DNA from 2 places in the Rhizobium brockwellii genome. Region 2 is predicted to be linked to the other one. Evidence: predicted binding sites of a transcription regulator. Region 2 holds the regulator's gene; the other holds the start of a gene.
The links. The regulator PhoB, encoded in region 2, activates phosphate uptake and scavenging genes when phosphate is short. The targets are predictions, from matches to a motif close to TGTCATNNANCTGTCAT.

Region 1 (7,609 bases), 1.6 Mb from region 2:
CGTCCTTGAGCGTGGTCTCGGAGATGGCCATGGTGCCGGAAAGCGAGTGCAGAATGCCGACCTTGATCGTATCATCGGCGGCAACCGCACCGCTGAAGGCAGCCGAGGCCGCCATGACGGCGCCGAGTGCAGCGCCCGTAATAGTAGTTCTGAGATTCATCTGGTTGAGCCCCTCTTCTTGTTCCGCAACAGGCCGGAAACGGAGATTAACTGTTGCTTAAGGGACTATCGGGTGCTGCAGCGCAAAAACACATACGCAAAATGACGTAGGTCCGGGGGCCAAACAGGCAGGTCAGAGAAGGAAGGGCATCCCTGCGGCGGGAGATGCCCTGTCTCGATACCAGCAATTTATCCGTCGATCGTCAAAGTGACTGATGTCGGGCCGTAGGAGAGGCTCGCCTGGTGGCCGGAAACCGTGACCTTGCCGAAGGTGCCAGTCACCGCACTCGCCTTGAGGATTTCGATCTTCGTTCCGGGCGTTGGGGCATAGCCGTCGACAAGCGTCACATCGAGGTCGCCGGCCAGCGCCGCCTTGCCCTCGACGACCAGCGTCCCCGCGCCGTTTGCGCCGAGCGCCGGCTTCGTCGTGGCATTGGCGACCTGCTGATAGTCACCGCTCACGGTCAACGGCTTGGCGGCCGCCAGAACGAGCGAGCCGCCGTTGACCGTCAGCCCGCCACGACCGAAGGCCGACGACGACAGGGCCACCAGCGCGCCTTCTTCCAGCACGGTGCCGCCGGCATAGCTGTTGGCGCCCGAAAGCCCGAGGATGCCGTTGCCGCGCTTCACCAGCCTGCCCCTGCCGGTGATGTCGTTCCGCCAGGTGTCGATCGAATTGAACCCGCCCTTTGCCGCGTCCATCGTCACGGTCACGTCCTGTTCGAACGCACCGTAACCATCGGCGGCGGCAAAGAGGTTGAGACGGCCGTAACCTTCCGCATCGTCGAGCAGCGGGTAGCCGGAGGCGATCTCCGTCGTCTTCAGCACGGCGCGGCGCTGCTCGCCGTCCAGATAGGGCAGACGCGTTTCGAGAAGCGCTTCGGCGCCCTGCGGCACGCGCGCCGGCTGATCCGTCGAATGGATCGTCGGCAGGCCATAGCTCAAGCGCTGCAGCACGTAGGCGCGATTGGCGTCATGATCGGCGAAACGGTCTGCAGCGAGCGGTGCCGCGTGGGCGGCAACCTCGAGCGCACCCGCATCCGCAACGCCTGATTTGGCGACGAGCCATGACTGCGCTTGGGCGTAGGCATCGCTCTTCAGCGCCGCATTGTCGGCCTTGTTCAGATTGTAAACGACCGCAGCCGTGCCGAGCATCCGGCCGCCCATGACGTCGAGAGGAGAATGCATGCCCGCGAGAATACGGTCTTCACCCAGCTCGCTGGCGCGCGTGATCATTTCCTGAAAGCGCTGCGGTACGAGATAGGCCATGGCGAGCGCATCCCGCCAGGCTTCCGCCGTATGCCCGCTCGGGAAACCACCGTCCTCGACCGGCTTGCCGCTCTTGGCGGGCTCCAGCGTCGGCACCACCAACACGTCCTGGCTCCAGCGGTAGGGACGGCCATATTTGAAATAGCGTTTTGTGGGCTCCGTCGAGCCGTCACCGCTTGCGGCGTTGATGAAGTCGATTGCAAGGCCCATGTCGGGGTTGGCATCGGTCTTGTTTTCCGAGTCCGGCTTGCTGCCGGCGCCGCGATTGTTGCCCTTGTCGTCATATTTGACCGTCGTCGCGTCGGCCGCCACCTCGGTGATCGTGGTGGTCTGCTTCGAGCCGGCCTTCCAGGCATCCGTCAGCGGACCGAGGCCATCGACGATGCTGGCATTCTTGCCACGCCGATCGTCGAGGTAGGCAGCCACCGCCTGATCGGCAGTTCGCGCCCGCGTCGCTTTGACGACATAGGCGATGTTGGCGTCATGGACGGACTGGTTGACGATATGGCCGTCGGTCTTGCTGGCGGGAATGCCGTCCCAATCCGTCTTGGCGACAGCCGGGCAATTATCCTTGGCCGGGGCTTCGACACCCGCATCGACGAAAGGCGTGCGCGGTGTCCAGATTTCGAGGAAGCCGGAGAGAAGATGAACGGCGGCGTTGGTGTCCACCGTCGAGAAGCAGGCGTCACCGCGTTTGTTGGTGTTTCCGGCCTGCGCATAAGGCGCTTTCGCTGCGGTGGCCTGCTCGGCGCTGGCAAGCGATGGCACGATGGAAAGGAGGCAGACGAGGGCAGTGCTCAGGCGACAAAAGCTTAAAGCAGACATGGTGATACCCGAAATGGTTGAACGAACGCCGGGAGAGTTAGAGTTCTTATGTGACAGATCAATTGCAAAAATATTGCCATTCTGTGAACCAGTTGGCGTCCGCCTCTTGCCTTTCCTATCCATCCCGCCAAAACTGGCTGGAAGACGATGAGCCCAACCAGATTGCCGGAAAGAGGGCATGACAGCGCGCCAACGCATCATTCCGGTGAGACGCGAATATAATCGCTGGGTCGCCAACCAAACGCTGGAAGATTATGCGTTGCGCTTCACTGCCAAGAGCGCCCGCCATTTCTCCTCGCAGCGCATCTCGCAGACGGCGATCGGCGCGATCTCCTTCCTGGCGCTGGAGGCGATCGGCGGCGCGATCACCCTCTCCTACGGCACCACCAACGCCTTTTACGCCATCATCGTCGCCTCGATCGCCATGCTGGCGATCGGCCTGCCGATCAGCCGCTACGCCATCCGCCACGGCGTCGACATCGATCTTCTGACGCGCGGCGCGGGCTTCGGCTACATCGGCTCGACCATCACCTCGCTGATCTATGCAAGCTTCACCTTCATGCTGTTTGCGATCGAGGCCTCGATCATGTCCGGGGCGCTGGAGCTCACCCTCGGCATCCCGCTCTGGATCGGCTACATCATCAGCGCCGTCATGGTAATCCCGCTGGTGACGCACGGCGTGCGGCTGATCAGCAAGTTTCAGCTGATGACCCAGCCCTTCTGGATCGTGCTGAATATCCTGCCCTTCATCTTCATCGCCTTGCTGGACTGGGAAAAATTCGATCTCTGGCGCGCCTTTGCCGGCATCCGTCATGCCTCAGGCCCACCCGGCACCGTCGCCGAGTTCGATCTGGTGGAGTTCGGCGCTGCTTCTGCCGTCATCCTGGCGCTGATGTCGCAGATCGGCGAACAGGCCGACTTCCTGCGCTTCCTGCCGCCAGACCCGCAGCGCAAGTGGCGCCACCGCCTGGCGATCTTTCTCGCCGGGCCTGGCTGGGTCATCATCGGCGCGCCGAAGCTGCTTGCCGGTTCCTTCCTGGTCGTGCTGACCTTCACCTCAGGCGTCCCCCTCGACCGCGCCGCCGACCCGGCGCAGATGTATCTGACCGCCTTCGGCTACATGGTCCCCTGGCACAATGCCGCGCTGCTATTGATGGCCGCTTTCGTCGTCGTCTCGCAGCTGAAGATCAACGTGATGAACGCCTATGCCGGCTCGCTCGCCTGGTCGAACTTCTTTTCGCGGCTGACCCATAGCCATCCCGGCCGTGTCATCTGGCTGGTCTTCAACGTCGCAATCGCCCTGCTTTTGATGGAACTCGGCATCTACCGGCTGCTGGAGGAGACGCTCGGCATCTTCTCGATCATCGCCATGGCCTGGCTCTGCACGATTTCCGCCGATCTCTTCATCAACAAGCCGCTGGGGTTGGCTCCCCCCGGCATCGAGTTCAAGCGCGCCCACCTCTACGACATCAACCCGGTCGGCCTCGGCGCCATGACGCTGTCGGCGGCGGTGTCGCTGACCGCCCATTTCGGCGCCTTCGGCGAGATCGCCGCCTCGCTCGCCCCCTACATCACCCTCGTCATCGCCCTGATCGCCTCGCCTGTCATCGCCTGGGCGACGAAAGGCAAGTTCTATCTCGCCCGCAAGCCGCGCCAGAGCTGGAAGAACCTGACGAGCATTACCTGCTCGGTCTGCGAACACCCGTTCGAGCCGGAGGACATGGCCTGGTGCCCGGCCTATGCCGCGCCGATCTGCTCGCTCTGCTGCTCGCTCGACAGCCGCTGCCACGACATGTGCAAGCCGGCGGCCCGTTTCAACGCTCAGGTCGGCACCGTCGCCAAGGCGCTGCTGCCGGAAGCCATTCTGGGGAAGCTGACGACGCGCCTTGGCCGCTACGGCATCGCCGTCGTGCTGGCATTGACCGCCATCGGCGCGATCCTGGCAATGATTGCCCATCAGGTCGCCTCCGCCTCACCCGCGACGGGTGAGGTCGTTAACCGCACCATCCTCATCGTCTTCTTCGTCTTCTCGGTGATCTCAGGCGTCGTCTGCTGGTTCTATGTGCTCGCCCATGACAGCCGCGTCGTTGCCGAGGAGGAATCTTCGCGCCAGAACACGCTGCTGCTCAAAGAAATTGCCGCCCACAAGAAGACCGACGCTGCCCTGCAGAACGCCAAGGAAACGGCCGAGGCCGCCAACCGCGCCAAGAGCCGCTATGTCGTCGGGCTCAGCCATGAATTACGCACGCCACTGAACGCCGTGCTCGGCTACGCCCAGATCCTCGAACGCGACGAGACCATTCCGGCACCGCGCCAATCCTCGATCAAGGTCATCCGCCGCAGCGCCGAACACCTCTCGGGACTGATCGACGGCCTGCTCGATATTTCCAAGATCGAAGCCGGCCGCCTGCAGGTCTATTCCAATGAGATCAACATCCAGGATTTCCTCGACCAGATCGTCGATATGTTCCGCCCGCAGGCGCAGGCAAAAGGGCTTGCCTTCATCCATGAGCGCGCGCCGGCCTTGCCGCAATTCGTCCGCACCGACGAAAAGCGCCTGCGCCAGATTCTCGTCAACCTGCTCTCCAATGCCATCAAGTTCACCGACGAGGGCAGCGTCACCTTCGATGTCGGCTATCGCAGCCAGGTAGCAACCTTCACCGTCGCCGATACCGGCCGAGGCATCACGGAGAAGGACCTGCCTCGTATCTATGAACCTTTCCAGCGCGGTGAGGCCGAAAGCGTACGGCCAATGCCGGGGCTCGGCCTTGGCCTCACCATCACCCGGCTTCTGACCAACACGCTCGGTGGCGAGATTTCGGTTTCGAGCATAAAGGACGAAGGCTCGACCTTCCGCGTCCGGCTGATGCTGTCCGCCGTCATGCGCGCCGTGGCCGCAGCGCCGCAGGAGAAGCGCATCGTCGGTTATGACGGCCCGCGCCGAACGGTCGTCGTCGTCGATGATAACGAGGACCACCGCGAGATGATGCGCGAGATCCTGGCGCCGCTCGATTTCATTGTGCTGACGGCGGCAGGCGGCGGCGAATGCCTGACGCTGATCGAGGGCATCATGCCGGACCTTTTCCTCGTCGATATTCTGATGCCCGGCATGAACGGCTGGCAGCTCGTCTCGCGTCTGCGCGAGGCCGGCCAGATGGCGCCGGTGCTGATGCTGTCGGCCAATATCGGTGATGCGGCCGTTCTCAGCGACAGCGACGACAGCCACAATGATGCGATCGGCAAGCCGGTCGACATCCGCCAGCTGCGCGACAAACTCGCCCTGCATCTCGGCGTGACATGGATCTATGCCGATGCCACGCCAGCCGTTCCTGTCAAGATCGAAGCGCCGATGCTGAGCCCAGGTGCTGCCCATGTGCAGGAATTGCTGCGGCTCGGCGAGATCGGCTATATCAGAGGCATTGAAGCCAAGCTTTCGGACCTTGCCAAGGTGGAGGCAAATCAGCCATTCACGGAGGAACTTCGCGCCTATGTCGCCGCCTTCGATCTCGCCGGCTTCATGACCTTCCTGCACGACTTCGACGAAAAGGTGGAATCCATTGGCTGAGCCGGCCCTCCCCCGCGACATCGTTCTGCTCGTCGACGACTCGGCCGAAGCACTCGGCTTTATGACCGACGCGCTCGAACAATCCGGCTTCTCCGTGCTGATCGCCACATCGGGCACGGCGGCACTTGGTATCGTCGAGCGCATCACGCCCGATCTCATCCTGCTCGACGCGTTGATGCCGGGTATGGATGGCTTCGAGACCTGCCGCCGACTGAAGGCGAATGCCGCGGTAGCTCAGGTGCCTGTCGTCTTCATGACCGGCCTGACCGAGACCGAGCATGTCGTGCACGCGCTGGAATCCGGCGGCGTCGATTATCTCAGCAAGCCGATCAACATCGATGAACTGCGCGCCCGCATCCGCGTCCATCTGCGCAACGCTCGCTCGGCCCAAAGCGCCCGCATCGCCCTGGACGCAGCCGGCCGCCATCTGCTGGCAGTCAAGGGCGATGGCGCCATCCACTGGTCAACGCCGCAAGCGACACGGCTGGTCAATGCCGCCATGGGAAGCGACGACGGCATGGAAATCGTCGTCCGCCATATCGCCGGCTGGATGCACGACCGCGTCGCCGCGGTGCGCGACGGCATCATCTCGATCGCCCATGCCGGCCAGGCGGCGCTGCAGCTCGCTTTCCTCGGCGCAATCGGCCCTGACGAATATCTCTTCCGCCTCACCGCCGCCAGTCAGCGCAGCGACGACGAGGTCCTGCGCCAGCGCTTTTCGCTCACCCAGCGCGAATCCGAAGTGCTGCTCTGGATCGCCAAGGGCAAGGCCAACCGCGACATCGGTGAAATATTGGGACTGTCGGCGCGGACGGTGAACAAACACCTCGAACAGATTTACGTGAAGCTCGGCGTCGAGAACCGGGCCTCGGCCGCCGTGAAAGCCACGCATGTGCTGTACGAGATGTGAGATGGTGTTGGCGGCTAGAACAGGATGTCGTCCGAAGACCGCTCACACTTTTCGGCATCATGCTCTAGGCGCTAAACCACCCGATCCGGCACATCCCTGCCCTCGAAAAACGCCGTCACGTTGTCGACCACCTTCATGCCCATGGCGGTCCGCGTCTCTTCCGTGGCGCTGCCAAGATGCGGCAGCACCATGACGTTCTCCATCCGCCGCAGCGTCTCCGGCACATCAGGTTCCGCCTCGTAGACGTCAAGCCCGGCGCCGCGGATCGTGCCCGCCTTGAGCGCTGCAATCAGCGCCGCCTGATCCACCACGTCGCCACGCGCCGTATTGATGAGAAAGGCGCCCGGCTTCATCGCCGCAAGCCGCGCCGCATTCATCAGGTGCCGGTTCTCTGCTCCACCTGGACAATGCAGCGAGACGAAATCGGCCACCGCCAGCACGGCCTCGATAGTCGGCAGCTGCCGCGCGCCGTAACGCGTCGCCTCAGCCGGATCAATCGGTGAACGGTTGAAGAACACCACATCCATGCCGAAGCCGAAATGGCAGCGTTGAGCGAAGGCCTTGCCGATTCGGCCGAAACCGATAATGCCGACCGTCTTCCCCGTCACCTTGGTGCCGACCATATGCGTCGGGCACCAGCCCTTCCATTCACCAGCGCGTAGCTGTCGCTCGCCCTCACCGCCGCGCCGGGCAACGGAGAGCAGCAGCAACATGGCGATATCGGCCGTGCAGTCGGTCAGCACGCCCGGCGTGTTCGTGACCGCAACGCCTCTCTCCTTGGCAGCGGATATATCGATGTGATTGTAGCCGACGCCGAAATTGCCAAGGATCTTGGTGACAACCGGCGCGCCGTCGAAGACGGCGGCCGGCAACCGATCGGA
Region 2 (7,609 bases):
CATCATTGCCGGCTTTCGCCATCAAGGCCGCGTTGACCTGATAAGGCTGGAAGACATTGTGACCCCGGGCCCGATGTTCCTGATTCATGGAGACCCAGGTATCGGTCACCACGCAATCGACGCCGGCGACCGCACGGTCGGCATCATGGCAGAGCATGATTTCGGCGCCCTCATTGCGGGCCCAGTTCAGATAGTGATCCTTGGGCTCCGAGCCAAGGGGTACGGCCATGTTCATGCGGTAGCCGAAACGCGCGGCACCCTCGACCAGCGAATGCAGCACATTGTTGCCGTCGCCGGTCCAGGCGATGGTCTTGCCCTTGATCGGGCCGCGGTGCTCTTCGAAGGTCATGATATCGGCCATGATCTGGCAGGGATGGGTGTCATCCGTCAGCGCATTGATCACAGGCACGGTCGCATGCTGGGCCAGCTCGACCAGCCGGGAATGCTCGGTGGTGCGGATCATGATCGCATCGACATAACGCGACAGCACCTTGGCGGTGTCGCCGATCGTCTCGGCGCGGCCAAGCTGCATCTCGGTGCCGGAGAGGAACAGCGTTTCGCCGCCGAGCTGGCGCATGCCGACGTCGAAGGAGACGCGGGTGCGGGTCGACGGCTTCTCGAAGATCATCGCCAGCATCTTGCCGGCGAGCGGCTTGTCGCCCTGGCCTGCCTTGAAGGCCTGCTTGCGGGAAAGCGCATCGTTCATGATGGTTCTGAGATCGGCTGATGTGACTGCCGAAAGATCGAGGAAATGTTTAGGGCTCATATCGTCTTCTTACCTGTGCTGCGCCCGAAGGCGGCAATCTCTTCAAGCCGTCTTCTTGACCTTGGAGGCGCGAATGCTCTCGGCGGCGCGCTCGACGCGGGCAAGGCCCTCGCGGGCTTCCTCGGCGGTGACCACGAGCGGCGGAAGAAGGCGAATGACGTTGTCGCCGGCGGGTACGCCGAGCAGATGGGCGGCGCGGATCGCCTGCAGCAGTTCGGCTGAGGGAACGGCAGCCTTGATGCCGAGCAACAGCCCCTCGCCTCTGATATCCTCGATCACATCGGGGTAGCGATCCTTCAGCGAGGCGAGGCCCTGGCGGAAGACCAACGCGACATCGCGCACCTGCTGGAGGAAGCCATCGGCCAGGATGATGTCGAGCACGGCGCTGCCGACGGCCATGGCAAGCGGATTGCCGCCATAGGTCGAACCATGGGTGCCGGCCTTCATGCCGGAGGCGGCCTCTGATGTGGCAAGGCAGGCGCCGAGCGGGAAACCGCCGCCGATGCCCTTGGCGACCGCCATGATGTCGGGTGTGATGCCCGACCATTCATGGGCGAAGAGCTTGCCGGTGCGGCCGACGCCGGTCTGGACCTCGTCGAGGATCAACAGCAGATCGTTGTCGTCGCAGAGCTGGCGAAGCGCCTTCATGAACTCAGGCGTGGCAGGACGAACGCCGCCCTCGCCCTGCACCGGCTCGATGAGGATGGCGGACGTCGCCTCGGTGATCGCGGCGCGGACCGCTTCGATATCACCGAAAGGCACCTGATCGAAACCCGGCGCCTTGGGGCCGAAACCTTCGAGATATTTTTCCTGGCCGCCGGCGGCGATCGTCGCCAGCGTCCGTCCGTGGAAGGCGCCTTCGAAGGTGATGATATGGAAGCGCTCGGGATGGCCCTTGGAAAACTGATAGCGGCGGGCCGTCTTGATCGCGCATTCGAGCGCCTCGGCACCTGAGTTGGTGAAGAACACCTTGTCGGCGAAGGTGGCGTCGGTCAGGCGTTTAGCCAGACGCTCCTGTCCGGGGATCTCATAGATGTTCGACAGGTGCCAGACCTTGTCGGCCTGCTCCTTCAGCGCGCCGACCACATGCGGATTGCTGTGGCCGACGGAGGTGACGGCGACGCCGGCGCCGAAATCGAGATATCGCTCGCCAGTTTCGGTGATCAGCCATACGCCCTCGCCTCGCTCGAACCGCAGTGGGGCACGAGAATAGGTGTCATAAAGCGGCGCGGCTTCAGCCATGGCGCGATCTCCATCAAAGTTGCCGGGCAATGACTCCGGCTAAGGAAACCAGGCCCGAAAAATCAAAAATGCCGCCTTGCGGCGGCGAGTGGCACTATTTCCTTTTCGCGCTGCAATGTCAACAAAACGGCGCCCTTAGCGTATGCAGCACAGGTGTACAGCGGCATTTTCAGTCTTCAACAGGCATTATTGCAGAAATGCCACGCAGGGACAGCAAGTTGGGGAAAACTACGAATTCGATTCATCCGGATTCATGCGACTCTTGTCACGGAGTCAGGCTCACACTAGGTTAAAGATCAATTACTAGACTGCATGCGGCGGAACTAGTCACCAAAATTGATCAAGCGTTTCTTGTTTCGGAGCTCCCGGGACAACGGTGAGGGATTCTGCCATCACCAACGCAAAAGGTGGAGACAGGGCATGAACTGGACAGACGAGCGGGTCGAGAAACTCAAGAAGCTTTGGGCCGAAGGACTGAGCGCCAGCCAGATCGCGGCACAACTTGGCGGTGTCAGCCGAAACGCGGTCATCGGTAAAGTGCACCGGCTGTGCCTTCCCGGCCGTGCCAAGGCCGGCGGCACCAACACCGCGGCGCGAACGCCGAAGCGCAATACATCGGCGCCGCGCGCGCCGAACTTCGCCTCTCGGATCACCACCCGCACCGTCACCCGCCAGCAGGGCGCGACGATGCTGAAGGAAGAGATCGAGATCGAAACGATCGAGGAAATGGAATACGTGCCGAGAGGCAATGTGGTGGTGCCGATTTCGCGCCGCCTCGGCCTGACGGAACTGACCGAGCGCACCTGCAAGTGGCCGGTCGGCGATCCGCTGAAGGACGACTTCCATTTCTGCGGCTGCGAATCCCCCGACAATTCGCCCTATTGCAGCTATCACCAGAAGCTTGCCTACCAGCCGGTCAACGAACGCCGCCGGGCAGCCGCGCGGGCCAGCTGAGGGGGCTGACCATCGTTAGAATGCAGAAAACGGGCCGAGTGGCCCGTTTTTTTATGCGCGGATGGAAGCTCAGGTTTCCCTCCGTCATGCTCGGCCTTGTGCCGAGCATCTGATCACCTCAACCACTTGAGAGAAAAAACTTTATTTTCAAATGCTTAATTTGGCGTGCGCAGATCCTCGGCACAAGGCCGAGGATGACGTCGCGGGTTTTGCCGGGGCTTTGCCAGCAGGCTCAGATGAAAGCCCTCAGGCTTCCATCGAATAACCGGCGCCGCGGACGGTGCGGATGACGTCCTGCATGTTGGAGAAATTCAGCGCCTTGCGCAGGCGGCCGACATGGACGTCGACGGTGCGCTCGTCGACATAGATATCGTGGCCCCAGACACCATCCAACAGCTGTGAGCGGGAGAAGACCCGGCCCGGCGACGACATCAGGAATTCCAGCAGGCGGAATTCGGTGGGGCCGAGGCGGACTTCGCGGGTCTTGCGATGGACGCGATGGGTCTCACGGTCGAGCTCGATGTCACCGCATTTCAGCACCGTCGACAGCACCTCGGGACGGGCGCGACGCAGCATCGCCTTGACGCGGGCAACGAGCTCGGGGGTCGAGAAGGGCTTGACGACATAATCGTCGGCGCCCGTCGACAATCCGCGGACACGCTCGCTCTCTTCGCCGCGCGCCGTCAGCATGATGATCGGCAGACGCTCGGTCTCCGGCCGCATGCGCAGGCGCCGGCAGAGCTCGATGCCGGAGACGCCGGGCAGCATCCAATCAAGGATGAGAAGATCGGGCGTGCGCTCCTGAAGCCGCATTTCGGCTTCGTCGCCACGAAGGATGGTATCGACCTCGAAGCCTTCCGCTTCGAGATTGTAGCGAAGAAGCACGCTGAGGGCTTCCTCGTCTTCAACAACTGCAACTCTCGGGATCATGCGTGTCGGTCTCCTCGCGCATGATCCTTAAACCAGGGTGATTTAAGCAATGCATCCTGCGCAAATTCAGAAATTGGCTGCGACCTCTTGCGCGCCCGGATGGGCGCGCACGCAAGCGGCGGGGTGTAGGCGGTTATTCGGTGACCGCGCCGACGGTGTTGGCGCTGTCGTCCTTCGGACGGTCGCCTTCCGGCTGCGCGCCTGTCGTCATGTAAAAGATCGTCTCGGCGATGTTGGTGGCGTGGTCGCCGATGCGCTCGATGTTCTTGGCGCAGAAGAGAAGATGCGTGCAGCTGGTGATGTTGCGCGGATCTTCCATCATGTAGGTCAGGAGCTCGCGGAACAGCGAGGTGTACATCGCGTCGATCTCGTTGTCGCGTTCGCGGATCGCATTCGCCTTGTCGGCGGAACGATTGGTGTAGACGTCGAGCACTTCCTTGAGCTGGACGAGCGCCAGCTCGGACAGATGCTCGAGGCCGCGGGCGAGCTTGCGGGGAACGCCGGTGCTTTGGACGGCGATGACGCGCTTGGCAGTGTTCTTGCCGAGGTCGCCGACACGTTCGAGATCGGCGGCGATGCGGATCGAACCCATGATTTCGCGCAGGTCCGCGGCCATCGGCTGGCGGCGGGCGATGGTGACGATCGCCTTGTCGCCGATTTCGCGTTCGGCGTGATCGAGGATCACATCGTCGGAGATGACCTTCTGCGCCAGCGCGGTATCGCCGTTGACGAGCGCCCGCACGGCTTCGGCGACCATCTGCTCGGCCAGGCCGCCCATTTCGGAAATCCGCCTGGACAGGAACTTCAGATCATCATCATAGGCAGAATAAATATGTGTCGATGCCATGGGGCTTTATCCTCGAATAACGGAAAGGCTTGGTGACGCCAAAATCAGCCGAAGCGACCCATGATGTAGTCCTGGGTGCGCGGATCGTCGGGATTGGTGAACATCTTGTCGGTGTCGTTCTCCTCGACGAGATTGCCGAGGTGGAACATGGCGGTGCGCTGCGAAACACGCGCGGCCTGCTGCATGGAGTGGGTGACGATGACGATCGTGTAGTTCTCGCGCAGCTCGTGGATCAGCTCCTCGACCTTGGCGGTGGCGATCGGGTCGAGCGCCGAGCAGGGCTCGTCCATCAGGATCACTTCCGGGCTGACGGCGACGGCACGCGCAATGCAGAGGCGCTGCTGCTGACCGCCCGACAGGCCGGTGCCGGACTCGTGCACGCGGTCCTTGACCTCGTTCCAGAGGCCGGCGCGCTGCAGGCTGGTCTCGACGATCTGGTCGAGATCGGCCTTCGACTTGGCGAGGCCATGGATGCGCGGGCCGTAGGAGACGTTTTCGTAGATCGTCTTCGGGAACGGGTTCGGCTTCTGGAAGACCATGCCGACGCGGGCGCGAAGTTCGACGACGTCGATATCGGGATCATAGATATCGTCGGTGTCGAGCGTGATCTTGCCGGTGACGCGGCAGCCGTCGATCGTGTCGTTCATGCGGTTGAGGCTGCGCAGGAAGGTCGACTTGCCGCAGCCGGACGGGCCGATCAGGGCGGTTACGGTGTTTTCGCGGATGTTCAGGTTCACATCGAATAGCGCGCGCTTTTCGCCGTAGTAAACCGAGACATCCTTTCCGATCATCTTATACGGGACGTTGCTCATCTTGTGATCCAGCGCCTTTTCAACTGCAGCTTCCGTCAACATGTTCATGATCTTGTAACTCCGTTTACCAGCGGCGCTCGAAGCGACGACGCAAGAGGATGGCGCCCATGTTCATGACGATCAGGAACAGGAGCAGGACGATGATGGCACCCGAAGTACGCTCAACGAAGGCACGTTCGGCCTCGTTGGCCCACATATAGACCTGTACGGGCAGAGCCGTCGAGGGATCGAGCGGTGTCGTCGGCGCGTTGGCGACGAAGGCGACCATGCCGATCAGAAGCAGCGGCGCGGTTTCGCCGAGCGCATGCGCCAGGCCGATGATCGTGCCGGTGAGGATGCCGGGCATGGCGAGCGGCAGAACATGGTGGAACACCATCTGCATCTTCGAAGCGCCGAGGCCGAGGGCCGCGGCGCGGATCGACGGCGGCACGGCGCGAAGGGCGGCGCGCGTCGCGATGATGATCGTCGGCAGGGTCATCAGCGTCAGCACCAGGCCGCCGACCAGCGAGGCCGAGCGCGGCAGGCCGATGAAGTTGATGAAGACGGAAAGACCGAGCAGACCGTAGACGATCGAGGGGACCGCGGCGAGGTTGTTGATGTTGACCTCGATCAGGTCCGTCAGCTTGTTCTTCGGCGCAAACTCCTCGAGATAGATCGAGGCGGCGACGCCGATCGGCAGCGCCAGCACGAGCACGATCAGCATCAGGTAGAGCGAGCCGATCAGGGCGACGCCCAGGCCCGCGGCCTCCGGGCGGCTGGAATTGCCGTTGACGAAGAGGCCGGTGTTGAACTGCTTGTGGAGAGCGCCACTCGCCTTCAGCTCGTTCATCCAGCCAACCTGCTTGTCGTTGACCTTGCGGTTCTTCTCATCGACCGACAGATCGATCTGGCCCTTGTTGGCGCTGTCGACATTGGCGTCGGCAAGCACCGTGACATTGACCGTCTTGCCGATGATCGACGGATCGGCGACGACCATGTCGCGCAGCTGAACCGGCGCACCCTTGGAGAGCATGGCGGATGCATCGCGCACATCGGGACGGCTCGCGGCATTGACGTTCAGCTGCTTGACGATCGCGTCGCGCAGGAGAACCGGATAGTTGGCGGCGATCAACACCGAAGGGTCGGTCGCACGCTTGTTGTTCGGGTCGATCGTCTTCTCGGAGAATTCGATCGGCAGGGTGATCGCCGTCTGCTGGAAGGCGGTATAACCTTTGCCGATCACCGTCCACAGCAGGATGAAGAGGAAGACGAGACCGAAGGTGATGGCGGCGATGCCATAGGCCTGGAACCGGCGCTCGGCGGCATAGCGGCGCTTGATGCCGATATCGCGGCGCACTGGCGCCTTGGAAACGGTGACGCCTGATGTGGGAGAAACAATATCCGTCATTCGTACTGCTCCCGGTATTTGCGCACGATGTAGAGCGCATAGATATTGAGGCAAAGCGTGATGCAGAACAGGGTGATGCCAAGGGCAAAGGCAACCAGCGTCTGCGGCGAGGTGAACTCAAGGTCGCCGGTCAGCTGGTTGACGATCTTGACGGTCACCGTCGTCATCGGCTCGAAGGGGTTGATCTGGATGCGGGCGGCGACACCGGCGGCCAGCACGACGATCATGGTTTCACCGATGGCGCGCGAGGCCGTCATCAGCAATGCGCCGACAATGCCGGGAAGAGCGGCCGGCAAAACCACTTTCTTGATGGTTTCGGAGCGTGTGGCACCAAGACCGAGCGAACCGTCGCGCAAGGTCCGCGGCACGGCGGTGATGATGTCGTCCGACAGCGAGGAGACGTAAGGGATCAGCATGATGCCCATGACGATGCCGGCCGTCAGAACGCTCTGCGCCTGGATGAAGTTGCTGTAGTTGCCGGACAGAAGGCCGCTGATCTGGGCTGAGAAATCGCGCAGGAACGGGCCGACGGTGACGAGCGCGAAGAAGCCGTAGACGATCGTCGGAATGCCGGCGAGCACTTCGAGGAGCGGTTTGGCGACGCCGCGCAGCTTCGGCGAGGCGTATTCGGCCATGTAGATGGCGGCAAAGAGGCCGACCGGCACGGCGAC

Region 1: the regulator PhoB is predicted to act here: its motif matches at 2,304-2,320, upstream of RLCC275e_RS16965 (acid phosphatase).

Annotation. Positions count from the first base shown of each region.
Region 1 covers NZ_CP053439.1:3,404,206-3,411,814, forward strand. Annotated here, with positions in the region: gene urtA (urea ABC transporter substrate-binding protein) at 1-160, opposite strand, end outside; gene RLCC275e_RS16965 (acid phosphatase) at 349-2,253, opposite strand; gene RLCC275e_RS16970 (hybrid sensor histidine kinase/response regulator) at 2,432-5,818, shown strand; gene RLCC275e_RS16975 (response regulator transcription factor) at 5,811-6,728, shown strand; gene RLCC275e_RS16980 (2-hydroxyacid dehydrogenase) at 6,800-7,609, opposite strand, start outside.
Region 2 covers NZ_CP053439.1:159,288-166,896, reverse strand. Annotated here, with positions in the region: gene argF (ornithine carbamoyltransferase) at 1-766, opposite strand, end outside; gene RLCC275e_RS00825 (aspartate aminotransferase family protein) at 809-2,008, opposite strand; gene RLCC275e_RS00820 (GcrA family cell cycle regulator) at 2,429-2,962, shown strand; gene phoB (phosphate regulon transcriptional regulator PhoB) at 3,209-3,892, opposite strand; gene phoU (phosphate signaling complex protein PhoU) at 4,026-4,739, opposite strand; gene pstB (phosphate ABC transporter ATP-binding protein PstB) at 4,784-5,599, opposite strand; gene pstA (phosphate ABC transporter permease PstA) at 5,616-6,938, opposite strand; gene pstC (phosphate ABC transporter permease subunit PstC) at 6,935-7,609, opposite strand, start outside.